Regions from separate parts of the Streptosporangium oxazolinicum genome, predicted to be linked through region 1. Evidence: riboswitches for the same ligand, from Rfam matches in the RefSeq annotation. Region 1 holds a riboswitch; each other region holds the start of a gene.
The links. Region 1 has a riboswitch for cyclic di-AMP ahead of ABD817_RS07890 (C40 family peptidase). Riboswitches for the same ligand answer to the same signal wherever they lie in the genome.

Region 1 (7,510 bases):
GCTACCGCTACGCCTCCTTGCGCCTGACCGGGCTCGGCGACGAGGCGCTGAAGGTCTCCGGCCAGGTCTACTACGGGAGGAAGGCCGGGGTGGGCGGTGACCGGAGCGTGCTGGTCAGGAAGGGCAACGCCGTCCTGGTCTATCTCTGGGCGGGGGAGTACGCCAAGCCCGAGAGGAGTGACTGGACCGTCCAGCTGCGCGACGCCAAGAGGATGACCGCCAAGATCTGCGACGTCGCCACCTGCGGGTAGCGCGACCGTAGCGCGACCGGGGTCCGGCCGGACCGCCTCCCACCTTCCGCTTCCCGCGAGTGGGAGTCCGGTCGGGGCCCGGCCAGCTCCTCGTGGCCGGGGCCCGGCCGCGAGGTAAAGCGCTTCACCTGATTTTCACCGGCGAGTAAGGAGCAAACCCGACGAAAAGGTGAGTCGGTCATTACTTTTTCTGTACTATTCGCCGCAGGTCTGGTGCAGTCGGGAGGCGTTGACGTGGCCGTGGCGGGTTTGCCGGTTGGACTGATTCGGATGCCGCTGGCGGCCGGGCTCGCGCTCGCGCTGCTGACATTGCCGGTGAGCGAAGCGTTCGCCGAGCCGAAGCCGACACTCGCCCAGGCCAAGAAGAAGCTGGAGAGGCTCAACGAGCAGGCCGACCAGGTCGTCGAGAAGTACAACCAGGCCTCGGAGAAGTGGAAGCGGGCCAGGAAGAAGTACCAGACGCTGAACGACGACCTGACCCGCCAGAACGAGCAGGTCGCCGGGTTGCGCAAGGAACTCGTCACGATGGCCGTCAGCACGTACCAGGTCGGGGTGATCAACAGCTGGGAAGGCATGATCCAGCAGTCCGACCCCGGTGCCCTGCTGAGCGGCCTGGCCGCCGCCGACCAGCTGTCCACCTCCCGCGCCCAGTCCCTGAGCGCCTTCGACGAGGCCACCAAGGCGCTGCGGACCAGCAGGGACGAGGCGAAGAAGGCCCTCACCGAGGCCGACGAGACGCGTGACGACCTGGCCGGGGAGAAGGCCAAGGCCGACAAGATGGTCAGGGCCCAGACGAAACTCCTGCGCGAGCTCGACGTCTTCAAGACGGGCAACCCCGAGAGCTCCGGGATCCAGTACAACGGCTCCGCCTCGGGCAACGCCCGCGCCGCGCTGCAGTTCGCCTTCGCCCAGGTCGGCAAGCCCTACCAGTACGGCGGCACGGGCCCCGGCGGCTGGGACTGCTCCGGCCTGGTCCAGGGGGCCTGGCGCAGCGGCGGAGTCACCCTTCCCCGGACGACCTGGGAGCAGTGGAGCTGGGGCGCGAGCCGGAAGGTCTCGCTGAGCGAGCTCCAGCCGGGCGACCTCATCTTCAGCGAGGGCCTCGGTCACGTCAGCATGTACGCGGGCAACGGCCAGATCGTGCACGCCCCGCAGACCGGCGACGTCGTCAAGGTCGTCCCGCTATCCGCCTACGGCCGCCGTATCGTCGGAGCCGTCCGCCCCTGACCTCGGCGGGCCGAGGGTCCTCGCCGACCTTGTCGGCGGTGCCGGAAGCCTCGGCGGTGCTGGAGGGCTTCGCGGTGCCGGGAGACTCTGTGACGGTGGAAGGCTTCGCGGTTCCGGAAGACGGGCCCGAGGTGGCGCGGAGAAGATCGCGCACCTCCTCGTCGGTCGTCTGGGTGAAGTCCCGGTAGGACTGCCCGACCGCGAAGAAGTGCGACGGCGTGGTGGCGCAGACGACCTCGTCCACCACGGCGGCGAGGTCCCGGCAGGCGGACTCCGGCGCGGTCGGCACGGCGACGACGGTCCTGGCGGGCCGGAGGCGGCGCAGGGCCTGGAGGGCGGCGCGCATGCTCGCCCCCGTCGCGAGGCCGTCGTCCACCACGATGACGGTCCTGCCCGCGAGGTCCGGCGGCGGGCGCCCCTCACGATAGGCCCGCTCGCGCCGGAGCAACTCCTCCCCCTCGCGCCGGGCGACCCGCCGGACGATCTCCGGTGCGACGCCGAGGCCCCCGACGACGCCCTCGTTGAGGACGGTCACCCCGCCGCTGGAGATCGCCCCCATCGCGAGCTCCTCCCTTCCGGGAGTGCCGAGCTTGCGGACGAGGAAGACGTCGAGGGGGGCGCCCAGGGCCGTGGCGATCTCGTACGCCACCGGCACGCCGCCCCGGGGCAGGCCCAGGACGACGGTGCCGGGCTGCCCGCGGTACCTGTCGAGAAGACCCGCGAGCACTCGGCCCGCGTCGCGTCTGTCGTGGAACAAGCGGTTCGACATGATGACCGCCTCCCTGAGGTACGCGCCTGCCGTACCCTCTTCAAAATTTCTCAAACGGGCATAAAACCCGACATATGGCACCGGCGAATTGAAGATCGCCGAGACGGGTTTCCGGGGGGCGATCCACGGTGCCCGCGCGTGCGCCGGGTCGCGCGGCCCCCTGGCCGATCGCCGGGAACGGTCCATCCCCCCTGATCAACCCCGAATCGCGACAAGTGTGACGAATATTACAAAATCGTGATCTGCAGATCTTTATCTCAAAGATGTGACGAGAGTCATATCTCAATGGCATAAATGGCCATTAAGCAGGGGTAACGAAAAGATCAAGAGGGCTCGTTCGCCCTCCTGACTTGGGGAAAGCTTTGCCGAAAGCCGGAGATCGGGGTAACTTCTGGCGTCGCGACGTGCAAGCCACGCCGTCGCGGCGAATGTCGGTCTTCGGGCCGGTGTCCCTATAGAAATCCAACCGGCCGCCGTGCCCCCACCCGGGGGCAGGGCTCATCACGGCGGCCTGCCGAATCTATGCAGCCAGGAGGCATAGAACCGGGGACCCAAAAGGCCCAGCACAGCGCGGCCAGGGGTGAATCGGCATATTTTGCCGTAGGGCATCTTCCAAGCCCGAATCCGTCAGCTAACCCGGTAGGCATCAGTGGAAGTCCCAAGGAGAAATCCTGTCTACCACCCCGCACAACCCCCGTCTGTCGCGCCTTTTCCGCCTTTCCCTCGGCGGTATCGCCCTCACGTTGACCGCCTCAGCCGGAGCGGTCACCCTCGGGTCCACGGCGGCGCAGGCGACGGCGGACGGTCCCTCCGAGATCCTGGTCAACACCGCGGCCGGTGTCTCGGAGCAGGTCGAAAGCACCACGGAGACCGCCACTCAGGCCACGACCACGGCGAAGGCCAAGGGCAAGGCCAAGCTGAGTAAGGCGGCACTCCAGAAGGTCCGGGCCGGCAAGGCGGTCTCGGCGGCCAAGAAGCAGATCGGCGATCCGTACCGGTGGGGAGCCTCCGGTCCCGGAGCGTTCGACTGCTCGGGGCTCGTCCGATACGCCTGGCGCAAGGCGGGCGTGTCCCTCCCCAGGATCACGCACAGCCAGTACAGGTCGATCAAGAAGAAGGTCTCGTGGAGCAAGTTGAACCCCGGTGACCTGCTGTTCTTCAGCGGCAAGGGCCACGTCGGCATGTACGTCGGCAAGGGCAGGATGGTCCACTCGCCGAGCAGCGGCAAGACGGTTCGCATCGTGAGGCTGGCGGGCTACTACAGGTCCTCCTTCGCCGGAGCGGTACGGCCCGGAGCCTGAGCCCACACCCGGACCCGGAGCTCGCATACGGGCCCGGACCCTGAGCCTGCGTCCGGGCACGGAGCCCGGGGCCCGCGCCTGAGCACGGCGTCCGAAGTACGGCGCCCAAGCACAGGAGCCCGAGCCCACGTCCGGGCACACGCCCGAAGGCATACGCCCGAAGGCACGTGCCCGAGCACGGAAAAGCGGCCCCGGCCCTCCTCACGGAGGGCCGGGGCCGCTTCGTGTCGGTCGAGTACCATCGGCTCGTATGTCCGTCCCGAAAGGGCGCCGCGCCGTGCTCGCCGGGATGCTGGCGCTGATGAGCGCCGCTCCGTTCGCCGGGACGGGCCCCCTCCTGGCCGGAGCCGCCCCGCTCCCGCGCGCCCCCCGCCACCTTCCCCTGTACGACCCCCTGTACGACGCCCCGTACGTCCCCGCGAGCCCGCGCGACCTCCACGGCCTGTGGCCGGGCGCCGCCGTCACCGTCCGGGGTGAACACTCCCTCGTGATCGGTCACGGCGTCCCGGCCGCCGTCCTGCGGGATCTGGCGGCCAGGGCCGACCGGGCCCGCGCGACGATCGCGGAGATCTGGGGGCCGGTCCCCGCGGTGATCCTCTTCCCCGCCACCGACGCCGAGGCCGCGGCGCTCGCCGGGGCCGGGAGCACCCGCGGCCTGGCCGCGATGGCGACCGCGGACCGGGTGATCGTCCTGCCGTCGGGGTACGCCAGGCTCACCGCGACCGGCAGGGACGTGGTGATCACCCACGAGCTCGCCCACGTGGCCACCGGCGCGACCCGGGGCGGCCGGGTGCCGATGTGGCTGTCGGAGGGCTTCGCCGACTACGCGGGCTACCGCGACGCCGGGATCGCGGTGCGCACGGCCGCCGCCGAGCTGGCCGCCGAGGTGCGTTCGGGCGTCCTGCCCGGCAGCCTCCCGGGCCCGGCCGACTTCGCCCCCGGCGCGCCGAGGCTCGCGCAGGCGTACGAGGAGGCGTGGCTCGCCTGCCGGTTCGTCGCGGAGCGCTTCGGGGAGAAGGCGCTGGTGAGGCTCTACGGTAGCGATGTCGGGAGCACACTTGGGCTGCCGGTGGCCGAGTTCACCGAAGCCTGGCGCGACTACCTCAGGAAGGAACTCACGTGACGCTGAGCACGACGGACGCGCCCTCGGGCGTGCGGCCGGCGGGGTGGGCGCTGGCCGGTCTGGGGGTGGCCACGCTGGCGGTCGTGGCGCTCACCACGCCCTGGAGGACGCTGTCCGAGGGGGCTCCGGCCGTCGCCCCCGACCCGGCCCGCGACTTCACCCCCGAGCAGATCGCGAGGGCCGAGACGTTCGACGCGCTGGTCAGCCGCCCCGGCTACCTGTCGCTCGGCCTGACGCTGGTCGTGGCGGGGGTGCTGGTGGCCACCCCGCTGGGCGCACGGCTCGCCGGTCGGCTGCCGGGGCCGTGGTGGCTGCGGGCGCTGCTCGGCGTGCTGGTGCTGTCGGTGGCCGTGGCGATGCTGCGCTGGCCCCTGGGGATGTGGTCGGAGAGCTACCTGCGCGACTTCGGGCTGTCCACCCAGACCTGGCCGGCGTGGTCGGCCGACCGGGCCAAGAGCACCGGTATCGGCGCCGGGCTGACCGCGATCATGGTGGTGGCGGTGATCGGCCTGGCACGGCGCTTCCGGCGCTGGTGGATCCCCGCGGCGGCCGGGGCGTTCGCCCTGACCGTGGCCGCCTCCTTCGCCTACCCGGTGCTCATCGAGCCGGTCTTCAACGACTTCAGGCCGCTGGAGGCCGGTCGGCTCCGCGACGACCTGCTCGCCATGGCCGCCAGGGACGGTGTGCCGGTGGAGAACGTGCTCGTCGCCGACGCCTCCCGGCGGACCACCGCGCTCAACGCGTACGTCTCCGGATTCGGCGCGACCCGCAGGATCGTGGTCTACGACACGTTGCTCCGCGCGCCCGCCGACGAGGTCGAGCTGGTGGTCGCGCACGAGCTGGGCCACGCCAAGGCGGACGACGTGCTGTGGGGCACGCTCGTCGGCGGCCTGGGCGCGGCGTTCGGGGCGTGCCTGCTCTACGTGGTGACCTCGGCGGGGGGTGTGCGGCGCCGGGCGGGGGTCGCCTCGCTCGGCGACCCGGGGGCGGTGGGACTGGTGATGGGGGTGCTGAGCCTGGCCACGGTCCTGTCGGGGCCGGCTCAGAACCTGGTGAGCAGGCATATCGAGGCCCGCGCGGACGTGCACGCGCTGAACCTGACCAGGGACCCGGCGACGTTCGTGGCGATGCAGAAGCGGCTGTCAGTTACTAATATTTCGGATTTATCGCCTGATTTCATTGAGTATGTACTTTATGCATCGCATCCCACGGCACCGCAGCGCATCGCCCTGGCGCGCTCCTGGGCCAGGCTGAACGGCCTCCCGGAACCGTGAACCGCACGCTGGTCGTCACGAACGACTTCCCGCCCCGCGCCGGGGGGATCCAGTCGTTCGTGTACGGTCTCATCGCCCGCCGCCCGCCCGGCTCCGTCGTCGTCTACGCCCCCCGGTGGACCGGCAGCGCGGCCTTCGACCTGCGCCAGCCGTACCCCGTCGTGCGGCACCCCACCTCGCTGATGCTGCCCACTCCCGCCGTGGCCCGCCGGGCCGCCGGGCTGGTCGCCGAGTTCGGGTGCGACACCGTGGTCTTCGGGGCGGCGGCGCCGCTCGGGCTGATCGCGCCCAGGATGCGCGAGGCCGGGGCCCGCCGCGTCGTCATGGTCACCCACGGCCATGAGGCGGGCTGGACCGGGATCCCGATCGGCCGCCGGGTGCTCGCCAGGATCGGGGCGAGCGCCGACGTGGTCACCTACCTCGGGGAGTACACCCGGCGGAGGCTGGCCCGGGTGATAGCCGAGGACAAGCTGGTGCGGCTCGCGCCCGGCGTCGACACCGGGGTGTTCCACCCGGGGGCCGGGGGAGGGCGGGTGCGCGCGGAACTCGGCCTGGGAGAGCGGCCGGTGGTGGTCTGCCTGTCCAGGCTGGTGCCGCGCAAGGGCCAGGACACGCTCCTGCGGGTCTGGCCCGGCGTGATCCGGGACGTGCCCGGCGCGGTGCTCCTGATCGTCGGCGGGGGCCCTTACCGCAGGACCCTGGAGCGGCTGGCCCGGCCGCTGGGCGGTTCGGTCAGGATCGTCGGCCCCGTGCCCGAGGCGGAGCTGCCCGGCCACCTCGCCGCGGGCGACGTGTTCGCCATGCCGTGCCGCACCCGTCTGGGCGGCGTCGACGTGGAGGGACTCGGCATCGTCTATCTGGAGGCCTCCGCCAGCGGCCTGCCCGTGGTGGCCGGTTCCTCGGGTGGCGCCCCCGACGCCGTGCTGCGCGGGGAGACCGGCCTGGTCGTCGACGGCACCCGCCCCGACGAGGTCGAGGCGGCCCTGGTCGGCCTGCTCAAGGACCCGGCCGGGGCGCGTGCCATGGGGGAACGCGGGCGGGAGTGGGCGGCCCGGGAGTGGAGCTGGGACCTCGCCGCCTCCCGCTTCGCCCGTCTTCTGGAGCCCGCGGAGACCCCTTAGCAATACGACAGCCGTACGACCGGCCCTGTCCGTCGCCTGTCCGTCGCTTGTCCGCCGGAAGAAGACACCCGGAGCCCGCGAAGGCTCCCGGGCGCGTCCGGCGGAGCCGGGAAACGGCACCGGCCCCGTACGTCGCGGAGACGAACGAGACCCGCGGGCCCCGGGCGCGCCCGGAGCCCGCGAAGACCCCTCAGCCGTAGAGGGACTCGACCTGCTTGGCGAAGTCGCGCATCACGATGTTGCGCTTGATCTTCAGGGTCGGGGTGAGGTGCCCGCTCTCCTCGCTGATGTCGATGTCGAGGATGGTGAACTTCTTGATCTGCTCCGCCTTGGAGACGAACCTGTTGGCGCCGTCCACCGCCTTCTGCACCTCGGCGACGATGGCCGGATCGGAGCTGAGGGCGGCGAGGTCCGCCCCCGTCTTCCCGTTGGCGGCCTTCCACT
Region 2 (7,510 bases), on a different contig from region 1:
CGTCGCCGTCCAGCGCAGGCTGGTCGCCGGGCTGGGCGGGGCGGTGAAGGACTGACACCCGCCCGGCTCCGTTCCTCCCCGTACCGATAATTTTTGCCTGGACCAGGACAGAACTGTCACTCGGGATGGTTGACAGGCCAAAATTGGTCCGTGGTCAGGATCGGATCGGTAGAGATGAGCGATTGGGAGAGTGGGCAACTTCCGCCAGTGCTGGGCCAGCTGTTCGCCGACGGAGCCGACAGAACAGGCGGAGCCGATGGAGCAGGCGGGAGCGAAGGGGGCGGCGGGAGTGCGGGCCGGAGGCTCTCGGTGGAGCTGCCACCGGGAGACGTGGTCTGGCCCGACCCCGGTTACGCTCAGCTCGCGGTCCGTCGCCGTCCGGCGTTCTGGCTCAGCGAGGTGGCGGTCTCCGGCGAGTACTGGGCCCGGTTGAGGGCCCAGCACGGCCAGTCGGGCCTGTGGCCGGTCCTGCTGGAGGACTCCGTCCAGCCCTGGTCGGCCGGTCAGATCGCCCCGGACACCGCCGGTCAGATCGACAACTACCACGCAGCCGCGTTCATGGCCGAGGTGTGGTCCGACTGGATCGCCAGGGCCAACCTCGACCAGCTCGAACTGCTCGACCCCTTCGGGCCCGAGTGCCCCGGCCCGGCCCCGTCGGGGAAACTCGCCGCCGACCCCGGCGTGGTCGCCGACTGGTACGCCGGGCTGGTGGCCGAGCGCAGGACCCCGCTCGGGCTCGTCGCGGTCGAACGCGGGGCCGACGCCCTCGCCGTCATGGGCTGGCAGGGCGCGCTGAACCACAACGAGTGGATGGTCCCGCTCGCGGCCGTCGTGCGGAGCTGGGAGGACAGGTTCGGGGTGCGGGTGGTCGGCATGGGCTTCAACACCCTCGACCTCAGCGTCGCCGCGCCCCCGACGACCTCCGAGCACGCCCTGCACGTCGCCGCCGAACACTGGACGTTCTGCCCCGACAGCATCATCCAGGGGGCTGGGAACCTCATCGACTACGCCGAGCAGATCAAGGGCAGGAACGCCTGGTCGTTCTGGTGGGACTGACCGGCCCGGGTTGACCCGCGCGGGTCTCCGGGGTGCCTGCGGAGAGCGTGGCCTCCGGACTCGCCTCCGTGTGAGTCTCCGGGGCGTCTGCGGGGAGTGCGGCGTCCGGGCTCGTCTCCGGGGCGTTTACCGGGTGTGCCGTGTCTGCGGGGAGCGCGGTGTGCGGATTCCCCCGCGCGGGTCTCCGGGCACGGGTGCCCCGGGATGAATTCCGCGATCGGCGTGGCATTCGTGCTGGTAGGGCGGGCGTTGGCCTGGCGGGGTGATCGATGAGGCTTTCTTGAAGCTTGTAGGTAGATCTTCTGGGGTTTTCATGGTGTTTGCTTTGCTTTGTCCGGTTTGGGCAGTAGTGTCCACTGTTATCGGTTGGCGACCTGCCCTTCACAAGAGGGAGCGGCCGGCCGACGTCGAATCCCGAGGGCCCGCCGGGCCCCGGAGCCGGGGAACCACTTTTCCGGGGTGAATCCGCCGCGAGCGCGCGGCGGTAGGGCAACTCCACCGCCCGAACCCGTCAGCTAACCCGGTAGACGAGATGGAGAGGAGATCCCCTCATGGATCACCGCGTCACCACGTCGGTGCACCCCCTGTCCGCGCCGACCACCTGAACTTTCCCCCCGACCTCGCCGCCGCGCCTGATCGCGGCATCTTCAGGACCGTGCTCCGCGTAGCGATCGGCTGAATCGGCCGATCCGGCTACGCCCCTTTTCCGACGAGCGCGTCCCCGCCGGTGCACCCCTTCGGCGTTCGCATCCGGCCGCCCCGTTCCCTCGTGAAAGAGCCATTTCTCCATGCACCCCTTCTTTGGTCTGCACAAGTTTGGTTTGCACAAGAACAGCCTGAGCAAGCATCTCCCGGGTAACAACGTCCCCCTCAAGCGCGGCCTCGTCGCCGCCACCCTCGTCGGTGCGAGTGTTCTCACCTCCGTCGGCGTCGCCTCGGCGCTTCCGGCCCACGCCCTGGCGGCCCCCACCCGCCTCGCCGCCGACCCCGCGGTCGGCGCGCCGGCCGGCTCCGAGGCCGTCCTCCTCCAGGGGTCGACCACGGCCTCCTACTTCTGGGACGACTCCTCCGGCCGGGCCGGTGACACCGGACTGCCCGCCAGCGGCAAGCCGATGCAGAAGGGCATGATCGCCAGCCCGAGCTGGCCCCTGCTCACCGAGGGCTACATTCTCTACAAGGGCAAGAAGGCGAAGTTCTTCGTCGGCGACCGCGGTCCGGGCAACCCCTCGAACCAGGGCATCATGGTCGACATCGACGCCAAGACCTTCGCCGACCTGACCGGCGGCACGTTCAACTCCAGCACGCTCGGCGTGGACGGCAACGGTGGCATGGGCCACATCGACATCCAGTACGTGGTCACCAAGTGGGGCGACGGCACGGGGATCAAGAACCACCCCGTGGCGTTCTCCACCGGAGCCTGGGGTCGCAGGGACACCAGCCCGGCCAAGCCGCCGACGACCGTCTTCGCCATGGCGAGGCGGCTGGGGATCGGTCTGGGGACCCAGCTGGTGAGCGCCGAGGCGCGGCCGTGGATCGGCAAGCCCAAGGTCATGGTCGAGCCCGCCTCCGCGCACGCCTCGGCCGCCGGTATCCGCGCCGCGGAGCTCGGTGCCGGGAAGAACTGACCTCGCTCTCCGTGGGGAGCGGCCCGAGGAATGACCGATCCGCTCACGTGCGCTCGTGAAGGCCGGGGCGGGTCCGATGAAGGACCGCGGCCCGCTCGCACGGGGCGGTCCTGAGGCACCGGTGGGGACCACCCCGCCGGTGTCGCGTTTCTCCCCAAATGGCATTCTGTCCCGCACAAACAGTACGGATGGTGGGAGTGCCATGACTCTGCGAGCCCCGGCGAACGGCATCGAGATCGCCTACGAGATCTTCGGCTCTCCGGAGGCTCGCCCCCTCCTGCTGATCACGGGCCTCGGCTGCCAGATGATCCAGTGGGACGACAGGTTCTGCGAGCTGCTCGCGGACCGAGGCTACCGCGCGGTGCGCTTCGACAACCGCGACAGCGGAGAGAGCACCCACCTGGACGAGGCGGGGACGCCCGCCCTGGACGGGAGCGGGGAGGTCCCCTACCTGCTGGACGACATGGCCGACGACGCCGCCGGGCTGCTCGACGCGCTCGGCTGGGACACCGCCCACGTGGTCGGCCTCTCGATGGGCGGGATGATCGCGCAGTCACTCGCGATCCGCCACCCGCACCGGGTGCGCAGCCTCACCTCGATTCTGTCCACCCCGAGCCCGCAGGCCGCCCTGCTGACCGATCCGGACGTGCTCATGCCCGCCTTCACGCCCGACCGCGAGAGCGCGGTCCGGCGGGCCCTCGACAACTGCGCCGCCGTCGGCTCGCCCGGCTACCCGTTCGACCGGGAGTGGAACGCCGAGATCGCCGGGGTGGGCTACGACCGGTCGTACGATCCGGCGGGTACGGCGAGGCAGGTGGCCGCGATCATGGCCTCCGGTGACCGCGCGCCCCGGCTCAGGGAACTCGCGATTCCGGCTCTCGTGCTCCACGGGGAGGACGACCCGCTCGTCCCCCTGCCCGCCGGGGTCGCCACGGCCGACGCGATTCCCGGGGCCCGGCTGATGACCTTCCCCGGCATGGGCCACGACCTGCCCGCCGAACTCTGGCCCACCTTCGTCGACGCGATCGACGAGCTCACCACCTCCGCCGACTCGGGACGGTGACCTCCGGCGCGTTCGTCACCGCCCTTCCCGGACGGTGACCTCCGGTACGCTCGCCACCGACCTTCTCCGTACGGTGACCTCCGCCACGCCCGCCGATTTCTCCTCAGATGGGCCCCGGTGCGGTCCGCGCCTCCCGGGGCGCGGACCGCACCGGAGGATCAGACTTCGAGCTTCTCCTCGAAGTTATCCATCCCGAGTGGAAATCAACCGGTTAGGTCATCGGCGATGAGTGCCTTTTCGTCCGGCTTGAAAATAAGAATGTTCTTCACGTAGGAATTCACCGCGGCGGGCAGGCCGACGTCGTTCCCGGCCTCCTCCGACATGTACCAGCGGTGGTCGAGCACCTCGTGGAAGAACTGGGCGGGCTCCAGCTTGCCGCGCATCTCCTGCGGCACGGCCTGCACCGTGGGCTGGAAGACCTCGGCGAGCCAGCGGTGGGCCACGATCGCCTCGTCCTCGTGGCGGAGGCCGTGCGACACGCGGAAGGAGTCGAGGTCGTTGAGGAGGCGCCTGGCCTGGTTCTCCTCCACGTCCAGGCCGGTCAGCCGCAGCAGCCTGCGCTGGTGGTGCCCGGCGTCCACGACCTTGGGCCGGACGATGAGCCGCCCGGTGCCCGCCTTGCGGCGGACCATCATCTCCGCGACGTCGAACCCCAGGGAGTTCAGCCGGCGGATCCGCTGGTCGATCATGTGCCAGTCGACCTCGTCGATGATGTCGTCGGAGGTGAGCTCGCCCCACAGGCGGTGGTAGCGCCGGACGACCGAGTCGGCGATCTGCTCGGGGTCGATGGAGGGGTGCAGCAGCTCGCCCGCCTCCAGGTCGAGCATCTCGCCGAAGATGTTGGTGTGCGCGACGTCGATGTCGTACAGCCGCTGGCCCTCGCTGATCATGGGGTGCAGCTCGCCGGTCTCGGCGTCGACCAGGTAGGCGGCGAAGGAGCCCGCGTCCCGGCGGAACAGGACGTTCGACAGCGAGCAGTCGCCCCAGTAGAAGCCGCTGAGATGCAGCCGTACGAACAGCACGGCCAGGGCGTCGAGGAGCCGGTTGAGCGTCTCCGGCCGGACCGTCCCCGACATGACCGCGCGGTAGGGCAGGGAGAACTGCAGGTGCTGGGTGATGAGCGCCGAGTCGAGCGGCTCGCCGTCCGCGCCGGTCCGCCCGGTGACCACGGCCACCGGCTCGACGGACGGGGTGTCCAACCGGCTCAGGTCCCACAGCAGGCGATACTCACGCTTGGCGTAGTACTCGCTGATCTCCTTGATCGCGTACACCTTGCCCGACAGGCGGGCGAAGCGCACCACGTGCCGGGAGATGCCGCGGGGCAGCGAGACCAGGTGGTGCTCGGGCCACCGCTCCAGCGGGACGTCCCAGGGCAGGCGGATGAGGTCCGGATCGCTCGGGGCGCCGGTGAGCTGGAGGGGCATGGGGTCAGTCCTCGCGGCGGGGGAAGGTGGGCGGGTCGAGGGCGCGCCGGACCACCGCGGCGAGCTGCTCCTCGGTGAGCACCCGGGGCTCGCCGACGCTCCTGGCCCGGACGTAGACCTCGCAGAGCCACTCCAGCAGCCGGGTCGCCTCGAAGGCCCCGTCCAGGTCGTCGCCGATCGTGACCCCGCCGTGGTTGGCCATCAGCGCGGCACGCCTGTCCTTGAGTGCGGCCCTGACGGAGGCGGCGAGCTCGGGGGTGCCGTAGGTGGCGTACTCGGCGACCCTGACGGTCCCGCCGAGCAGCAGGACGTTGTAGTGGATCGGCGGCAGCTCGTTCATGGTCGTGGCGACCACGGTGCCGAAGACGGAGTGGGTGTGCACGACGGCGCCGGCGCCGGTGGTCGTATAGACCGCCAGGTGCATGGGGGTCTCCGACGAGGGCCGCAGGTCGCCCTCGACGAGGTGTCCCTCGATGTCGACGACCGGGCATGCCTCCGGCTCCAGCCGGTCGAGGGCGACGCCGCCGGGTGTCACGGCGACCAGATCGCCCGCGCGAACGCTGAGATTTCCCGCGGTCCCGACGACCAGTCCGGTTGTGGCGGCCCGGTGGCCGTACTCACACAGCAGGCGGCGCTGCTCGGCCAGCAACATGTCCTCAAAAGTAGGGGGTTGCGGTACCGGGCGGCAAACCCTCATTATCTGGTCTAGACCGGTTGTTGCTCATCGATGACCGGAGAGCATAGTTCCTTTACCTCTCCGTGGACCGTTAGTCAATGGTTTACGGGGAAATATCAGCTACTATGTGCCGTTCTGTCATTGGATTGCACTTCCCTGGCGTTTGGTTTCTACCAGATATGTCGCAAGGACATCACGGCTCGGTCTAGACCGGATACGAGCCCTTGACGGTGGACTCCGGGGGTACGTACCTTCGGGCAAACGTTTAGGAAACTTTCCTAATTGATCCCCCGTTCAGGAGGGTTACATGTCCACATCGGCCGGTACGCCCGGAGATATCACTCGGCGGCAGATGCTCCGCCGGATCGGCATGACCGCTCTGATCGCCGGCCCCGGCGGCGGGCTGCTCACCGCCTGCGCCACCGGTGGCACGACCCCCGCGGCCCCGGCCTCGGCGGCCCCCTCGGCGGGTGGCGCGGTCTCCGCGACGAACCCGTTCGGCGTCGCCGCCGACGCGCCACTTGAGGTCGTCATCTTCAAGGGCGGCCTGGGCGACAGCTACGCGACCGAGATCCACGAGCCGCTGTACAAGAAGGCGTTCCCGCAGGCCCAGATCAAGCACGTCGCCACCCAGAAGATCGCGCAGACCCTGCAGCCGAGGTTCATCGGCGGCGACGTCCCCGACATGATCGCCAACTCCGGCACCGACCTGATGGACAACGGAGCCCTGCAGCAGGAGGGCCAGCTCCTGGAGCTCACCGAGCTGTGGGACGCCCCCTCGATCGACGACCCGAGCAAGAAGGTGCGCGACATGGTCGCGCCGGGCACCGTCGAGTCGGGCCTCATCGACGGCAAGCCCTACCTGATGAACTACGTCTTCTCCGCGTACGGCCTCTGGTACGACTCCGCGCTGTTCGAGAAGAACGGCTGGACCCCGCCGAAGACCTTCGACGAGTTCAAGACCTTCGCCGAGACGGCCAAGGCGGCGGGCATCACCCCCTTCGCGTACGCGGGCAAGAACGCCGCCTACTACGCGTACTGGATGATCCTCATCTCCGCCGCGAAGATCGAGGGCAACCAGATCCTGATCGACGTCGACAACCTCGTCGACGGGGTCTGGCAGCGCGACTCCATGAAGCAGTCCGCCGCGGCCTGGGCCGAGATCGCCAAGTACATGGACAAGTCCTTCGAGGACAAGGAGCACACCCAGGTGCAGCTCCAGCAGAACCAGGGCAAGGTCGCCCTGTACCCCTCCGGCTCCTGGCTGGAGAACGAGCAGAAGGCCCAGACCCCGGAGACCTTCAAGTACGCGCTGACGCCCACCCCCAGCGTCACCGCGGCCGACAAGATGCCGTTCGAGGCCATCCGCGCCGCCGCCGGTGAGGCCTACATCGTCCCCGCCAAGGGCAAGAACCCCAAGGGCGGCCTGGAGTACCTGCGCATCATGCTCTCCAAGGAGGGCGCGCGGGGCTTCACCGAGAAGTCGGGCAACATCACCGTGGTGACCGGTGCCGCCGACGGCCTGGAGCTGACGCCCGGCAACGCGAGCCTCAGCGCCGCGCAGACCGCAGCCGGCCAGAACATCGTCACCTTCAGCAACTTCGAGAACTGGTACAAGGAGTTCGAGACCGAGCTGCGCAGGCAGACCAACGCGCTCCTGTTCGGC
Region 3 (7,510 bases), on a different contig from region 1:
TGCCGTTCTCCTGGCGGTAAGCCTTGAGTCCCTCGAAAAGCTCCTGCGCGTAGTGGAAGACCGACGTCGCGGGGTCGAGGCTGAGCGGGCCGTACGGCACGAGCGCGGCGTCGTGCCAGCCCTCCCCCTCGGTGTAGTCGATCGAGATCATGTGGTCGGTGAAGACCTGACCGAACCCCGGGCTCGCCAGTACCTGCTCGCGCTCTGCCGCGGTGCGAGCGTGGTCGGAGAGCTGCACGTCGAAGCTGAGCTTCTGAGCGGTGGTCATCGCACGGATCCTTCTCTTGGTGTCTGGCTTACCCTCTGGTCCATTCTGCGTCGGACCGGGTAACGGGAAACTACTCCATCCATGCCGAAAACCGGCAGTGCTGGAGAAACAAAAACGCGCCTGGCGGCTCGGGTGAGCCGCCAGGCGCGTCGGGGTCGAGGGAGGCGGCTTCCTCAGCCGGCTACTCGGGCGGTGATGTCGTCGCCGATCTCGCGGGTGGTCCGGCCGGTCCGGCCGGCCGGCCGCTCGGCCAGGTCGTCGGCGACGGCCTGCTCGACCCTGGCGGCCTCGGCGGCCATGCCGAGGTGGTCGAGGAGCATGGCGACCGACAGGATCGTGGCGGTCGGGTCGGCCTTGCCCTGGCCCGCGATGTCGGGGGCGCTGCCGTGGACCGGCTCGAACATGCTCGGCGCGGTGCGGTCGGGGTTGACGTTACCGCTGGCCGCGAGGCCGATGCCACCGGCGATCGCCGCGCCGATGTCGGTGAGGATGTCGCCGAAGAGGTTGTCGGTGACGATCACGTCGAAGCGCTCCGGCTGGTTGACGAAGAACATCGAGGCCGCGTCGACGTGGCAGTAGTCGGTCTGGACGTCGGGATACTCCAGGCCGACACGGTCGAAGGTGCGGGCCCAGAGATCACCGGCGTAGGTGAGCACGTTGGTCTTGTGGACCAGCGTCAGCTTCCTGCGGGGGCGGCCGAGCGCCTTGTCGAAGGCGTAGCGCACGACGCGCTCGACACCGTAGGCGGTGTTCAGCGACTCCTGGGTGGCGATCTCCTGCGGCGTGCCCCGGCGCATGACGCCACCCGCTCCGGCGTACGGGCCCTCGGTGCCCTCGCGGACGACGATCATGTCGATGTCCTCGGGGCGGGCCTTGCCCAGCGGTGTCTCGACGCCGGGGAAGAGCTTGACCGGGCGCAGGTTCACGTAGTGGTCGAGCTGGAAGCGGAGCTTGAGCAGCAGGTCGCGCTCCAGGATGCCCGGGGGCACGCTGGGGTCGCCGACCGCGCCGAGCAGGATCGCGTCGTATCCGCGCAGCTCGTCGAGGACCTGGTCCGGCAGGGTCTCGCCGGTCTCGTGGTAGCGCTTGGCACCGAGGTCGTAGCCGGTGGTCTCCACCTTCGTGCCGACCGCTTCGAGGACCTTCAGCCCCTCGGTGACGACCTCGACGCCGATTCCGTCCCCGGGGATGACCGCCAGGCGAATGTTACGCGAATCCATGCAGGCACCCTACCGGTCCGTCTCGGTGATCGAACACCGGTCTCATTCCTCGGACGTGACCGCGTGGCGGCACCCCTGATCGTTTTGTCCTTTTTTGCTCGGTATTGACCGTTTCGGGAGGTTTCGTTATGGTCCTCCCATTCACATCACTGCCTAATCCGTACGGGCCATCCCCTTATCGGGCCCGCACGGAGCCGGGGAACCACTCTTTCCGGAATCCGCCGGGCCCCCGGGAACCCCGCTCCTCCCCCGGAGCGCGTTCCCGCTCGCCATCACACGGATTCCTTGGGGCGAATCAGCGCGTTCTCGCGCCGTAGGGCGGCCTCCACGCCCGAGCCCGACAGCTCACCCGGCCGGCCTTATGGAAGGAATCATCCTGTCCGGCACAGTTCTCCCCCGCGTCCTGTCCATCTCCGCCTCCATGATCGTCGCCGGCGCCGCGGTGCTCGCGACCTCCACCGCCGCCCTGGCCGCCTCCCCTCCCCCGGCCCCCGGCCCCGCCGCGCTCAACGCGCCCGCGCTGAAGCAGGCACTGAAGGCCACGGCCGTCAAGCCCGCCTGGAAGAAGGCCGTCGACTGGGCCATGTCCAAGCGCGGAACGCCCTACGTCTGGGGCGGCACCGGCCACGGCGGCTTCGACTGCTCCGGCCTGATGCTCCGCGCCTACCGCGCCGCCGGGATCAAACTCCCCCGCGTCACCTACGACCAGTACGACGCGTTCTCCAAGAAGATCGCCTGGAAGGACCTCAGAGCCGGCGACCTGGTCTTCTTCAGCGGCCTCGGCCACGTCGGCATGATCACCAAGCCCGGCTACATGGTCCACGCCCCGCAGACCGGAGACGTGGTCAAGGAAGAGAAACTCGACTCCTGGCGCCGCGACTCCTTCGCCGGCGCGGTGCGCCCCGACCCGCAGGGCGTCGAGCTGAGCGAGCGGGTCGAGCGCGCGACCCAGATCGTCGCCGGCGGATGAGACACGCCGGCGAACCGTCGCCGGGAGACCCCGGCGGCGAGGGAGACCGGTTCAGCGGCTGGGAGCGCCGCCGTTGTCCCTGCGGTCCAGAGCGGTCTGCAGCGCGTCGATGGCCTCGTCCTCGGTCTCGTCGGGACGGTTCCAGGGATACATGTCGTACATGGCGAATCTCGTCTCGGTCGCATGCGAGCAAGGAAGGTGGTCGAGACTCCGGTCGGGACTCCGACCAGGCCTGATGTCACGGGTCCGGATCACGGACCGCCGACGAGGGGCTTGGAGCCGGCAGGCGCCACGACACCGTGGCGAGTCGCCGGTCCGCCCCTGTCAGGCCCCGCCGCGGCAGGTAGGAATGACAGGAACCTGGCGCATTTCACTCCAGGCTACCTGGCCACGGGAACGCCGTCTCGCCCGGCGTACACACTTCTCACATGCTGAGACGAGCTGTGGCCGCCGCCCCGGTCTCCGGGGCGGCGGCCACAGGGGCGGGACGGTTAGGGTCTGTTTTGTGGATCTTTCCGCCTACTGCGGTCGCCCAGGCGGCGCCCCGCGGCGTTGTCGTCGTCGCCCATAACTCCGTTATGGACTCCTCCTCCGCCTTGCGGGGCATCCACCTGGACGATCCTCGCCACGGCGAAGATCCACAAAACAGACCCTAGTCGGCCAGGTCGACGGAACGGCCGCTGTCGGCGCCGATCTCCGAGCCGATCTGGTCGATCACGTCGGCCGGGATGGCGGTGTCGACGGTGAGCGCGATGAGCGCCTTGCCGCCCTTGGCGTCCCGGGCCACCTGCATCGAGGCGATGTTGATCGAGTGGTCGCCGAGGATGCGGCCGACCACGCCGACGATGCCGGGGCGGTCGGTGTAGGTGAAGAACGACAGGTGGTCGGTCGGCTCGATCTCCATCTGGTAGCCGTTGACCTCGACGATCTTCGTGATCTGCCTCGGCCCGGACAGGGTGCCGGAGACCGAGACCGCGCGGCCGTCGGCGAGGACGCCGCGGACCGTCACGACGTTGCGCCAGTCGGGGCTGTCGGAGCTGGTGATCAGCTCGACCGACACACCGCGGTCCTTGGCCAGCAGCGGGGCGTTGACGTAGGTGACCGAGTCCTCGACCACGTCGGTGAAGACACCCTTGAGCGCGGCCAGCTCCAGCACGCGGACGTCGTGGGAGGCGATCTCGCCGCGTACCTCGACGTCGAGCTTGGTGGCGACCTCGCCCGCGAGGGCGGTGAACACCCGGCCGAGCTTCTCGGCCAGCGGCAGGCCCGGCTTGACGTCCTCGGCGACGGCGCCGCCCTGGACGTTGACCGCGTCCGGCACGAACTCCCCGGCGAGGGCGAGCTTCACGCTACGCGCGACCTGGGTGCCGGCCTTCTCCTGGGCCTCGTGGGTGGAGGCGCCCAGGTGCGGGGTGACGACGACCTGGTCGAGCTCGAAGAGCGGGCTGTCGGTGACCGGCTCCTTCGGGAACACGTCGATGCCGGCGCCGGCGACGCGGCCCTCCTTGATCGCGGAGTAGAGGGCGTTCTCGTCGATGATGCCGCCGCGGGCGACGTTGATGAGGCGCACGTTCGGCTTGACCGCGTGGAGCTCCCTGTCGCCGATGAGGCCGATGGTCTCCTTGGACTTGGGCAGGTGCACGGTGATGAAGTCGGCCTCGCTCAGGGCCTCCTCCAGCGAGACCAGCCGGACGCCCATCTGGGCGGCGCGGGCCGGCTGCAGGTAGGGGTCGTAGGCGATCAGCTCGACACCGAACGGCTGGAGGCGCTGCGCGACCAGCTGGCCGATCTTGCCGAGACCGAGGATGGCGACGACCTTCTCGTCGAGCTCCACGCCGGTGTACTTCGAGCGCTTCCACTCGCCGCCCTTGAGCGCGGAGTGCGCCTGGGCGACGTTGCGGGCCGAGGCGAGGATGAGGGCGACGGTGTGCTCGGCGGCGCTGGTGATGTTGGAGGTCGGCGCGTTGACGACCATGACACCGGCCTTGGTGGCGGCCTCCACGTCGACGTTGTCCAGGCCGACGCCCGCGCGGGCGACGACGCGGAGCCTGGGGGCGTTGGCGATCGCCTCGGCGTCGACCTGCGTGGCGCTGCGCACGATGAGCGCGTCCACGTCGGCGAGGGCGGGAAGGAACTGGGCACGGTCGGCGCCGTCGGTGTGGCGGACTTCGAAGTCCGCGCCCAGAACCGCGAGACCGGCCTCGGAGAGTTCCTCAGCGACCAGTACGACGGGCTTGTTCACAGGCTGGATCCTTACTAGACGGTGAGGGGTGCACGGACCTCACGTAGTCTATCGGCGCTTGTGAACGCGTTCACGAGTGTCCCGCGATCCGAGACGCTCCGCGCCGCCCCGGGAGGCTCCCGAAGGCGCGGGCAGGCCCCGGAACGCTCCAGGACAGCGAGGCGCTTCGCGACCCAGAACGCGGTCTTACCCGTCCTTGACAGATCTCATGCTCCCAAAATTCAAGTTGGTATTGATCCCAGGAAAACTTCGCGATTACCCTGATAAGCCGTGGTCCACTACCTATCGTTCCTCATATGAGCATCGGGAACCCCGCTCTCGGCAACGTGCTCGCGCAGCACGGCGATCCGCACCGGCTGCTTGCGGCGCTGGCCGAATGGGGACTCCTGGTTGCCGTGCGACCCGACCGTTCCGTCGTGCTCGGCACGACCCAGGCCGGTGATCGTGTCCTCCTCGGATACACCTCGGCGGACACCTACGCGCGGCACCGTGGCAGCCACTCGTTGTCGGCGTGCGACGCCGACACCATCCTCGACATCCAGCGCGTCACCGGTGTGCGGGAGATCGTGATCGACGCGGCGGGCCCGGCGGCCGCGGCCGTGCCGATCGAGGATCTCCAGCGCTATCTGCTCTCGACACGCGGCGGCCCCACGCCGGCGCTGTCGAGCGCGGCGCCGACGGCGTACGCGACCGGGGCGATGGCCACGGTCTCGCGTCCCGCGCCCCCGCGCCCGCAGAGAACGCCGGTGCCCGCCGCGCCCTCCCAGTCGTGGATCCCGGCGCCCCGGCCGCACCTGTCGGGCCCGATGCAGCTGGTGGATCCGGGATACCGCCGGTGCGACCACCCGATCCTGCCCGCGCTGCGCGCCGCGATCTCGCACCTGCTCGTCGACTACCCGCTCGTCCACCATGTGTGGATCTCCGAGGCCGGCACCTCCTCCGGCGCCCCGGGGATCATGTTGCACGTGAAGGTGCACATGTCGGCGGCCGAGGACGTGGTCAGGGACATCCATCGCGGGGTGCGGGCCCGGCTGCCGCAGCTCGCCGCGAGCGAGGCGCCGATCCTGATGGCCAGGGTCGCCGACGCGCGCAGCGAGCAGCGGATGATCGAGCTGGGCGCCCACGTGGTCTGCGCCGACGTCACCGACTGACCGGCGCCCCGCCGGTGCGACGCCCCGGAAGGGCGGCTCTGGAGAACGGCTTTCGTACGGGGTGACGCGGAAAGGCGGCCCCGCCGGATGACGGCGTTCTCACGTCGCCGTCCGGGGGCCGCCGTCCGCTCCCGGGCCTCTCACGCGGCGAGGCCCGCCGAGGAGTGCCGCCGCACCCGCCCGTGGCGTCCCCCTCACCGCGCCGGGAGACGCCACGGGCGCTAGCCGGTCCTGCGGGTCAGGGTCACCCTCGTCCGGGCGAACGCCCCCGCCACCAGGGCGGCCAGCACCGGCAGGCCGATCACCACGGCCACGAGGAGGAGCCAGGGGATCTCGATCGTCGGCGGCACCGACGAAAGAGGGGGAATCTCCCCGGCCGGCGTCAGCATGACGCTGCCGTACGTGCTGGTCGTCATGGGCCAGGCCGCGGCGACTCCGGTCACGGCACCGGCGACCGCGCCGGTCAGGACACCGAGCCCGGCGATGAATCCGGCCTGCCCGGCGACGACCAGCCTGCGCGTGCCCGGCGGCGCCCCGACGGCGGCCATCGTCGCGAGATCGGAGCGCATGTCGGCGGCGGCGAGCCCGGTGGCGACGAACGTGCCGCCGAGCACCAGGATGAACGCCGCTCCCATGAGCAGCCACAGCACGGGGACGACGTCGTTCTGGAACCCGTGCTGGATCGTGACCCGGAGGTCGGTCCGGGGGACCACTCCCGCGAGCTCCCACTCCAGATCCAGCTCCTGCCGGGGGGTGAGGTCGTGCGAGGCCGCGTCGGCGTACAGAACGCGGGGCCTGGTCTCCAGGCCGGCGCTCCGCAGGGCGGCGGGTGGCAGCACCGCGACGGCCTGCTGGGGATCGGCGGCCCTGGCCAGGACGGCGGGGACCGTGATCTCACCGGGTGGCGGATCCTCGCCCTCGGTCGGCTCCAGGATCAGGGGGAGTCTTCCGTCCCGGATCAGCCGGGGGTGGAACACCACCGCCTTTCCCGAGGCGAACGCGGCCGACGCCACCGGATCCCGCCGTCCCTGGACGAGCGTGAGCAGGCGCTCGTCCCCGATCGGAAGACCCAGGTAGGAGTCGGCCATCACGGTCCCTCCGGCGGATCGGACCACCATGCCGACGGCCAGCCCCCCGGTGTCCGTCGCCACGGCGCCCTCGATCAGCGGCACCCCGGGCAGCTCGCGCCGGGCGGTGGCTTTCAGCGTGGCCCAGCGGTCGTCGTCGAGCTTCCCGGCCTGGATGGTCATGGTCCCGGCCGGGACGATCGCCTGGAAGCTGTCCCGGTTGTGGGCGAAGTTGCTGTTGTTCGCGATGGCGACCGCGACGACCGCGGCCGTGGCGGTCATGACCGCCGCGACGGCGGACGCGGTGCGGCCCCGGTGGCGGGAGGCGTCGCGAGCGGCCAGGCGGAAGGGGAGCGGCAGCCGGGCCGCCAGGCCCGCCGCCCCCCTCACCAGCCTCGGCGCCAGCGCGACCAGCCCCAGCTGCGCGAGGACGGCGGCGCAGTAGACCCAGACCACGTCGTACCTGACGGCGAGCACGGTCGCCGCGGCCCCCGCGGCGAGCAGGAGCAGGCCCAGCGCCGGGCGTCCCACCCGGTCGCGCACCGCGCTCCCGCGACCGGCGAGCACCGCCGCCGGGTCCTGGCGGGCCGCC
Region 4 (7,510 bases), on a different contig from region 1:
ATCCTGGCCGCGATTGTGTACGTGGCCACCACCGGGTGCGCATGGCGGCAGCTCCCGCCAGTTTTCAGCGCCTCCTGGCGGACGGTGAACCGTCGCTTCGCCGAGTGGAGCGCCGCCCGGGTGTGGGCCGAGCTGTATCGGATCATTTTGGACGAGCTGGGCGCACGCGGAGAACTGGACTGGTCGCGATGCGTGATTGACTCGGTCAGTGTACGTGCCATGAAAAGGGGGAACTGACAGGTCCGAATCCTGTCGATCGCGGCAAGGCCGGGTCGACCACTTCGCGTCCCTCGTCGCCATCGCCGCAGCACTCATTTGCTACCGCCGCATGACCAAATGAGTCACGGTCTTAAGAGAGCGGTGCTCCTATGGTCCGGTGTACTGGGTGAGCTGCGGGGACGCTAAGCATCAAGAGAGCCACGACTTGATCATCTCGTATATGTCCCATACCTGGAGGTGCCGGGGAGGGCGGCCCTAGCTCTGTGCTGCACGTGCAGCAGCCACTCGAAACGGCATATTTTCTTTACATGAGCGCCTAGTACGCATGGTCTGAACACTTTCCCGCAAGGCGTCCGGTAACCGATGGGTCTGATCTCTCGGCGATCAGTCCACTCGGCGATCTGTATCCCCCGGCTACCGAGTCAGAGATCCGCCATCTTGAACAGAGGCTAGGCGTGGAGCTGCCGCCGAGCTACCGGCAGTTTCTCCTGTTCGCGGGCGGTTGGGGCAGCGACGATGACTGCTGCCTGCTGCGTGTCAAGGAAGTCGGCTGGCTCCGTGATGTCGATCCCTCGAGGGCCGAGAGCTGGTCAACGCCCAAGAGAGAGAACTCATGGAGCGTGCCCGATGAGCTCTACTTCGTCTATGGACAGGAGCAGGACCCCATCCACATGAGAGGAGAGTATGTACCCGACACCCTTCTGGCCGGTTATTGGGCCGATGGAGTGGCTCTCCTCAACCCCCACGTCAGAACCCCTGAAGACGAGTGGGAGACCTGGTATCTCGCACCTTGGCTACCCGGCGCCAACCGCTACAGGTCCTTCTGGGACCTCGCAGCGCACGAGCTAAGAACCAGCTGACGACGACCGTTCACCGGTGGCCGGGTCCCAGAGCGTGATCGTCCGGCTGCTGGAGTATGGCCGGCACCAACACCTCTCACCCGGGAGACGCGTCATCACCATCATCACGCACGACAATCCGATCGGCCGTGACCTCAGCAACCACATGATCCACGCGGATCTCTCCGAACGCGTGGACGGCTGGCGCGAACAGCTGTGGACCCGTCGGCTGACCTCGGACAGGTTCGAGATCACATGCCTGCCGTTCTTCACCCGCGGCATCTGCCACCGCGACGTCGTGACCGTCGACGATCAGTATCTGGTGGCGGCCGTGGTCGAAAAGTCGGGCCACCGCACTTTGCGGGTCGCCCTGGTCCGGCAGCACCCTTACCGTGACCGGTTCCACGAGCTCCTTCATCGCGAAGTGACGGCTTCCGGTCTGGCTCATGAGTGGCTGCAGGGCACCTACCTCTCCGTCGACCTCCCCCCAGGTGCTGACCCGGATCCCCTGGTAAAGGTCCTCACCGACCCGGAAGAGACAGGTGCGCTCTTCTGGGAGATCGACTCCTGAGATCGCGAATCATTCTGTTAAGAGTTCTCAGGCGTCGGTCATATCCGACAGTGGTCGCCGGGCGGGTATGACCGAGTAATTGCCCTGTTGTGCGCGCCGGGCCAGGATCGCTGGCATGAACGTCTTCTGTGAGTACTACCGGGCTGCGGATCGTGCGGCGGCGGTCATCCAACCGGACCGTTCCCGTGTGATCGACGATCCTGAGTACGGAGTCGCCGGGTTCGACGCCGTGGAGACCAAATGGGTCGACCCTCAGGTGATCCTGGGCCAGCTCGTGGCGTTCATCGGCGATGTCGACTTCTTCCTCGGCCTGGTCGATACGGTGCCCCTGTACCCCTCGTATCCCGATCCGGCCCCGCAGACCGACGAGGAGTGGGACGCCCTGCCCGAGGACTCCCCCTACCTGGGTGGGGCGGTCATCGACGAGTTGCCGGTGAACGCGCGTGACATCCTCGCCGGCGCGGACGACTCATCCCTGCCCGCGGTGGCGGAACGCTGGGCGAAGATCGAGGAGTTCTCTCCCCACTCCTCGGACGACGGGGAATACCTGCTGTCCCTCGTCAAGGATCTTGTCGGGCTGGCCCGCCGTGCGAAGGAGCACGACCAACTGCTCTACTGCTGGATGTTCGTCTGACCGAGGTGGTCACCGAAAGAGTCCGGTGGAGAATCCGTGGCGTCGTAGGTGCTCAATCGCGTCGAACTGGGGGTCCGCATCCACTGTGTGCGGACGCGGATCCGGGCTTCACCCTGCGGACCTACACGCACCGCATGCGCAGGGCGATCGACGGCGCCTGGGGCGGTGCTGCAAATCCTGAGAGGGGCGCCCGGCGGAGAAAGTACAGATCAGCCCCTCGTGGCGCTAGTACATCGAGATGTGCGGATGGTCGAAGTGGTTGGCCGTGACGCCGCCGCGGTTGGACATGAATCTCCAGCCGGAGCCGTGGTTGATGCGCTGGCGCCAGATCACGTACTTCACGCCGAGTTTGGCCTTGTTCTTGATGGCCCAGGCGGAGATCTCGTCGCCCAGCGCGACGTTGGCGGCCGAGGGCATCGTGCCGCCGGTGCTCATCATGAAGTCGCAGGCGCGGCCCAGGGGGTGCTCGCCGCCGTCGTTGGCGGACCGGTAGCAGCCGACCGCGTACGGGAGGCTGAAGCGCCTCATGACGGCGTCGCGCATGATCCGGGTGCGGTCGGTGATGTTGTCGGCGCCGGTGGGGAGCTGTGGGGCCCAGCTGCCGTCGGCGCGGCGGCCGGAACCGGTGGGGGCGAGCCGGTCGAGCTTGTCCTTCATGTCGCGGATCACGTCTTCGGCCTCCTCGCGCTGCGCCTGTACCTCCTTGGCCTCCTCACCGATCTCGTCGGTGAGCCTGGCGGCCGTCTCGGACGCCTTCTTCCTGCGTTCGAGGCTGCTGGCGAAGCCCTCCAGGTGGGCGCTCTGCTGGGCGGTGAGCTGCTCCATCACCGCGGCGGCGCCCATGTCGTCGGAGAACATCAGCGCGGGCAGCCCTCCGCCGCTGCTCTGGTAGCGGAGCTGGACGATGGAGTCGACCTGCCGTTTGGCCTCGACGTAGACCTGTTCGGCCTTCTCCAGGTTCTGCTTGGCGACGCTCTCGGCCTTCTGCGCCTTCTTGAGGGACTCGCGCTTGGCCGCGTAGGTCTCGATCAGCTTGTCGACCTTCTTGCCGAGCCTGGCCAGGTCGGCGCGGAGCTTGGCCTCGGTGGGCTTGGGTTCCGCGCTTCCCGCCGTGGGGGCACCGAGGGTGAACGCGGCGATCGAGCTCAGGCAGAGGACCAGAGCCGCATGCCGACGGAACGTGGGGGACGGGGCCGCCACGAACTCTCCTCTCCTTCCGCCTACCGGGTTAGCTGACGGGTTCGGGCTGGAGGAAGCCCTTCCACCGAAGTGGTTTCACCCCAGGTGCGGTGGTTCCCCGGCTCTCGGGCAAGGTGCCCGGGATTAGGCAAATCAGCATTTACAGCCGATGTGGGAAGGATAGTAGTGGTAAACAGCAGGTCATGCGACCTCAAGACGAGACCAAGCGGTAATCAGTTCGTGACAACAGAGCGCAGGAGATGTGCTGTGTCCTCGGGTGACACGTCGTTCACGAAGGCGCCCATCGCCGACTCCGACCCGGCGAGGTATTTCAGCCTGTCCGGCGCGCGGCGGACGCTGAACAGCTCCAGACGCGCGTACGACAGATCGCGGCCGGTGGAGACCGGCGCCTGGTGCCAGGCGGCGACGTAGGGCATGGGCACGCCGAACAGCCCGTCGAGGCGGCGGAGCACGTCGGTGTAGAGGGGGCCGAACGCCGCGCGCTCCCCGGCGTCCAGCGCGACCAGGTCGGGGACCCGGCGGTGCGGGTAGAGGTGGACCTCCACCGGCCAGCGCGCCGCGGCCGGGACGAAGGCCGTCCAGTGCTCGTTCGAGCCCACCACCCGGACCCCGGCCGCCCGCTCCGCGGCCAGGACGTCGGCGAACAGGTTGCCGCCGGTCCGCTCCCTGTGCCGCTCGGCCGCCCCGAGGGTCAGCCGGGTGCGCGGGGTCACGTAGGGGTACGCGTAGATCTGGCCGTGCGGGTGGGCCAGGGTGATGCCGATCTCCGCCCCCCGGTTCTCGAAGCAGAACACCTGCTCCACGCCGGGCATCGCCGACAACTCCGCCGTACGGTCGGCCCAGGCCTCCATCACCAGCTCGACCCGCTCGGGGGAGAGGCGGGAGAACGAGGAGTCGTGCTCGGAGGTGAAGCAGACCACCTCGCACCTGCCGACCGCTGGGCGGATCTCGCTCAGCCCCCCGATCTCCCGGTGGACGCCCGGCTGCGCGGAGAACGACGGGAACCGGTTCTCGAAGACCACCACGTCGTAGCCGGAGGAGGGCACCTCGGTGAGGTTGCCGGGGGTGGAGGGGCAGAGCGGGCACTCGCCGGCCGGGGGCAGGAAGGTGCGGCCCTGGCGGTGCCCGGCCACCGCGATCCACTCCTCGGTCAGCGGGTCGTAGCGCAGCTCGGAGGCGGCGGGCCGGGGTGGCAGGTCGCGCCGGTCGGCCGCCCCGCGGTCGGCGTCGTCGCGCCGGTCGAAGTAGAAGAGCTCCCGGCCGTCGGCCAGGTGGGTGATCGTACGCTTCATCGGCCGGCGATCTCGCTCTCCTGCCGGGGTTCCGTGATGATCAGCTCGCCCACCGAGGCGGTGAGCTCCTCCCGGGCCTCCTCGGTCAGGCCGGAGTCGGTGACCACGACGTGGGCTTCGGCCAGCTCCGCGATCGTGCTGACGCCGACCGTGCCCCACGTGGTGTGGTCGGCGGGCACCACCAGGCGGTGCGCGGAGGCGACCAGCTCGCGATTGGTCTCTGCCTCGAGCAGGTTGGTGGTGGTGAACCCGGCGCGGGCGCTCATCCCGTGCACGCCGAGGAAGAGGGTGTCGACGTGGAGGCCGCGGATCGCCGAGACCGCGACCGGGCCGACCAGGGCGTCGGAGGGGGTGCGGACCCCGCCGGTCAGCACGACCGTGCGATCGGCCCTGGGGGAGCGGTGGAAGACGTCGGCGATCGGGATCGAGTTGGTGATCACGGTCAGCTCGGGCACGTCGACCAGGTGGTGGGCGAGCGTCCAGGTCGTGGTCCCCGCGGAGAGCGCGATGGCCGTGGCGGGCCGGACGAGCCGGGCGGCGTGCCGGGCGATCGTCTCCTTCTCCTCCGCCCGCGGGCGCGCCGACGTGGCGGCGAAGCCCGGTTCCTCGGCCGCGCCGGGCCCGGCGGCGGTGGCGCCGCCGTGGACCTTCTCCACCAGGCCGCGCTCGGAGAGCACCTCCAGGTCACGCCGGATCGTCATGTCGGACACGCCGAGCTCCCGGACGAGATCGGCGACCCTCACCCCGCCGCTACCGCGCACCCTCTCCAGGATCGCCTGCCGCCGCTGCTGGGCGAGCATTGCCTCACTCCCCTTAATCCATCAGATTCCATCAAATTACCACAGGAAGGATGGTGGAAGACTGTTGGATTGTGGTGACCAACCGCTCACAGCCGATCGAGTTCCGCCGTGATGTTGGCTCTCGCCGCCTCCTCCAGGTCGGCGACACGGAAGATCACCGGAAGATCGAGCAGCGAGCGCAGCACGGCGGCCCTCCCGGCCCTGAACGCGTCGTCGGGGACGAAGCCGTACTCCTCGCGCACGGCCGCCGCGTAGGCGGCGTAGACCTCGGGGGAGGCGCCCAGGATCGCCAGGTCCGCGTCGGACAGCACGGCCCCGTCCGCGTCGCCGGGCGCGGGGTCGTGCGTGACGGTCAGCCTGACCAGCCGGGCGACCGTCGTCACGGCCTCCGCGGGCAACCCCAGCTCCGGCAGCGCGCGCTCGGCCAGCCCCGCGCTCCGCTCCTCGTTGTCGCCGCGCCGGGGGTCGTAGACGGCGTCGTGGAACCAGGCCGCCAGCCGTACGAGGTCCGGACGCCCGGCGTGATCGGCCAGGGTGTCGACGTGGGTGAGCACGGCCTCCAGGTGGGCGGTCGTGTGATACCTGCGGTGCGGCTCGTCGTACCGGGTGATCAGTTCGCGGCCGAGGGGGTCGGCCCCGGGGCCGGCCAGGGATCGCCAGCGGGCCATCAGCTTCTCGCTCATGTGACGGAGCCTAGAACCCGGCCGGCGCCGCGCCGGAGGGGACGGGAGGCGCTCGCCGGGGCGCGGAACGTCAAGGCTGGGGCGGTACCGGGGAAATACGGTCTACTGGAGCCGGGCGGATCGCCGTCCGGGCCTTGTGTGCCGGGCATTACGGGAGGAATGTGAAGGTCTGGGCGGGTGTGAGGCCGAGTCCCGTACGGACCCGGAGGAACCCCGGAGAACCTCGGCGAAGGGGTGGTCGGCATGGGCAGGCGAGCACGCAAGGCCAGGGCCCGCAAGAAGCGCAAGGCCAACCACGGCCGGCGGCCCGCGGCGGGCTAGCGGCCCGCTCTCCCCCACGGAGGCCGCGTGCGGGCGTCCGGGGAGCGGGCGTCAGGCGCGGCGGCCCCAGGAGGCCAGCAACCGGGTCTGCGCGTCGGTGTCGGGGGGCGTCTCCCGCTGCCCCCCGGCGGTCGCGGCCTGCCGGTAGCCGGGCTCCGCGTCGCTGAACCAGGCGGCGCAGGCCTCGACCAGCTCGGGATCGAGCCGTTCGTCGGCGCCGATGGCGCGGGCCAGGTCCCAGGTGTGGATGAGCGCGTCGGCGAACAGCTCGGTGACGTACTCCCGGCCGGGCACGTCGCCGAACGGCAGGTGGACGAGGCGGTCGAGGGCGCGGACACCCGTCGCCGCCTGGATGGCGGGCACGGCCGAGGTGTCGAACGCCTTGATGGGGTCGTCGCCCAGCAGGTCCCCCTCGAAGGCGTCACCGACGTCCGCGGAGGTCCCCCCGGCGAGCAGGACGGGAGCCCACAGGTTCTCGCCGACCACGTGGTTGACGAGGGCGCGCACGTCCCAGTCGACGCACGGCGTCGGGTTCTCCCACTGCTCGGGGCCGATCCGGTGGACGAGAGCGCCGAAGTCGTCCAGTGCACGCTGGTAAGCCTCGGGTATGTCGATGGTCATCATGCCCCTCCCGATGCCCTCCCGGGTTTCCTCCCGGCTCTCATCTTGACCGTAACCCCTCGACAGCCAGTAGTCATCGCGTCAACGGGCATGACCGGCATGCCCGAGGTGTCCGGGGGAATCCGTGCGGGGTACACCCGACCGTGGGGCTTCATCCCGTGGTCACCTCGACGTCAGGGAGAGGTCACGATATTTCGTGAAAATTCGCCTCATGCGCACCACGACTTTCACCCGGGCGGCCGCCGCGGCGGTCACCGGCCTGCTCCTCCTCCCCCTCTCCGTGGCCCCGGCCGCCGCCGAATCCGGCGACGGGGGCCTCAAACTGACCTT

Region 2: another riboswitch for cyclic di-AMP. It lies ahead of ABD817_RS10760 (hypothetical protein); the one in region 1 lies ahead of ABD817_RS07890 (C40 family peptidase).
Region 3: another riboswitch for cyclic di-AMP. It lies ahead of ABD817_RS12255 (C40 family peptidase); the one in region 1 lies ahead of ABD817_RS07890 (C40 family peptidase).
Region 4: another riboswitch for cyclic di-AMP. It lies ahead of ABD817_RS37980 (coiled-coil domain-containing protein); the one in region 1 lies ahead of ABD817_RS07890 (C40 family peptidase).

Annotation. Positions count from the first base shown of each region.
Region 1 is NZ_BAABAQ010000002.1:648,856-656,365, reverse strand. Features, by position in the region: gene ABD817_RS07905 (hypothetical protein) at 1-251, shown strand, start outside; gene ABD817_RS07900 (C40 family peptidase) at 522-1,478, shown strand; gene ABD817_RS07895 (phosphoribosyltransferase) at 1,420-2,247, opposite strand; cyclic di-AMP (ydaO/yuaA leader) riboswitch at 2,750-2,908, shown strand; gene ABD817_RS07890 (C40 family peptidase) at 2,991-3,548, shown strand; gene ABD817_RS07885 (gluzincin family metallopeptidase) at 3,799-4,671, shown strand; gene ABD817_RS07880 (M48 family metallopeptidase) at 4,668-5,945, shown strand; gene ABD817_RS07875 (glycosyltransferase family 4 protein) at 5,942-7,066, shown strand; gene ABD817_RS07870 (AMP-dependent synthetase/ligase) at 7,257-7,510, opposite strand, start outside.
Region 2 is NZ_BAABAQ010000003.1:243,062-250,571, reverse strand. Features, by position in the region: gene ABD817_RS10770 (carbohydrate ABC transporter permease) at 1-55, shown strand, start outside; gene ABD817_RS10765 (DUF4253 domain-containing protein) at 310-1,056, shown strand; cyclic di-AMP (ydaO/yuaA leader) riboswitch at 1,452-1,601, shown strand; gene ABD817_RS10760 (hypothetical protein) at 1,878-2,681, shown strand; gene ABD817_RS10755 (alpha/beta fold hydrolase) at 2,884-3,744, shown strand; gene ABD817_RS10750 (DUF4032 domain-containing protein) at 3,948-5,168, opposite strand; gene ABD817_RS10745 (class II aldolase/adducin family protein) at 5,173-5,820, opposite strand; gene ngcE (N-acetylglucosamine/diacetylchitobiose ABC transporter substrate-binding protein) at 6,152-7,510, shown strand, end outside.
Region 3 is NZ_BAABAQ010000003.1:610,499-618,008, forward strand. Features, by position in the region: gene ABD817_RS12245 (branched-chain amino acid aminotransferase) at 1-268, opposite strand, end outside; gene ABD817_RS12250 (3-isopropylmalate dehydrogenase) at 442-1,488, opposite strand; cyclic di-AMP (ydaO/yuaA leader) riboswitch at 1,629-1,862, shown strand; gene ABD817_RS12255 (C40 family peptidase) at 1,850-2,458, shown strand; gene serA (phosphoglycerate dehydrogenase) at 3,111-4,700, opposite strand; gene ABD817_RS12265 (SPOR domain-containing protein) at 4,997-5,851, shown strand; gene ABD817_RS12270 (FtsX-like permease family protein) at 6,073-7,510, opposite strand, start outside.
Region 4 is NZ_BAABAQ010000021.1:68,692-76,201, forward strand. Features, by position in the region: partial or broken gene ABD817_RS37960 (transposase) at 1-275, shown strand, start outside; gene ABD817_RS37965 (SMI1/KNR4 family protein) at 621-1,079, shown strand; gene ABD817_RS37970 (DUF4265 domain-containing protein) at 1,096-1,629, shown strand; gene ABD817_RS37975 (hypothetical protein) at 1,817-2,263, shown strand; gene ABD817_RS37980 (coiled-coil domain-containing protein) at 2,489-3,463, opposite strand; cyclic di-AMP (ydaO/yuaA leader) riboswitch at 3,467-3,603, opposite strand; gene galT (galactose-1-phosphate uridylyltransferase) at 3,676-4,755, opposite strand; gene ABD817_RS37990 (DeoR/GlpR family DNA-binding transcription regulator) at 4,752-5,555, opposite strand; gene ABD817_RS37995 (HD domain-containing protein) at 5,642-6,238, opposite strand; gene ABD817_RS39725 (50S ribosomal protein bL37) at 6,482-6,559, shown strand; gene ABD817_RS38000 (TIGR03086 family metal-binding protein) at 6,611-7,180, opposite strand; gene ABD817_RS38005 (choice-of-anchor I family protein) at 7,392-7,510, shown strand, end outside.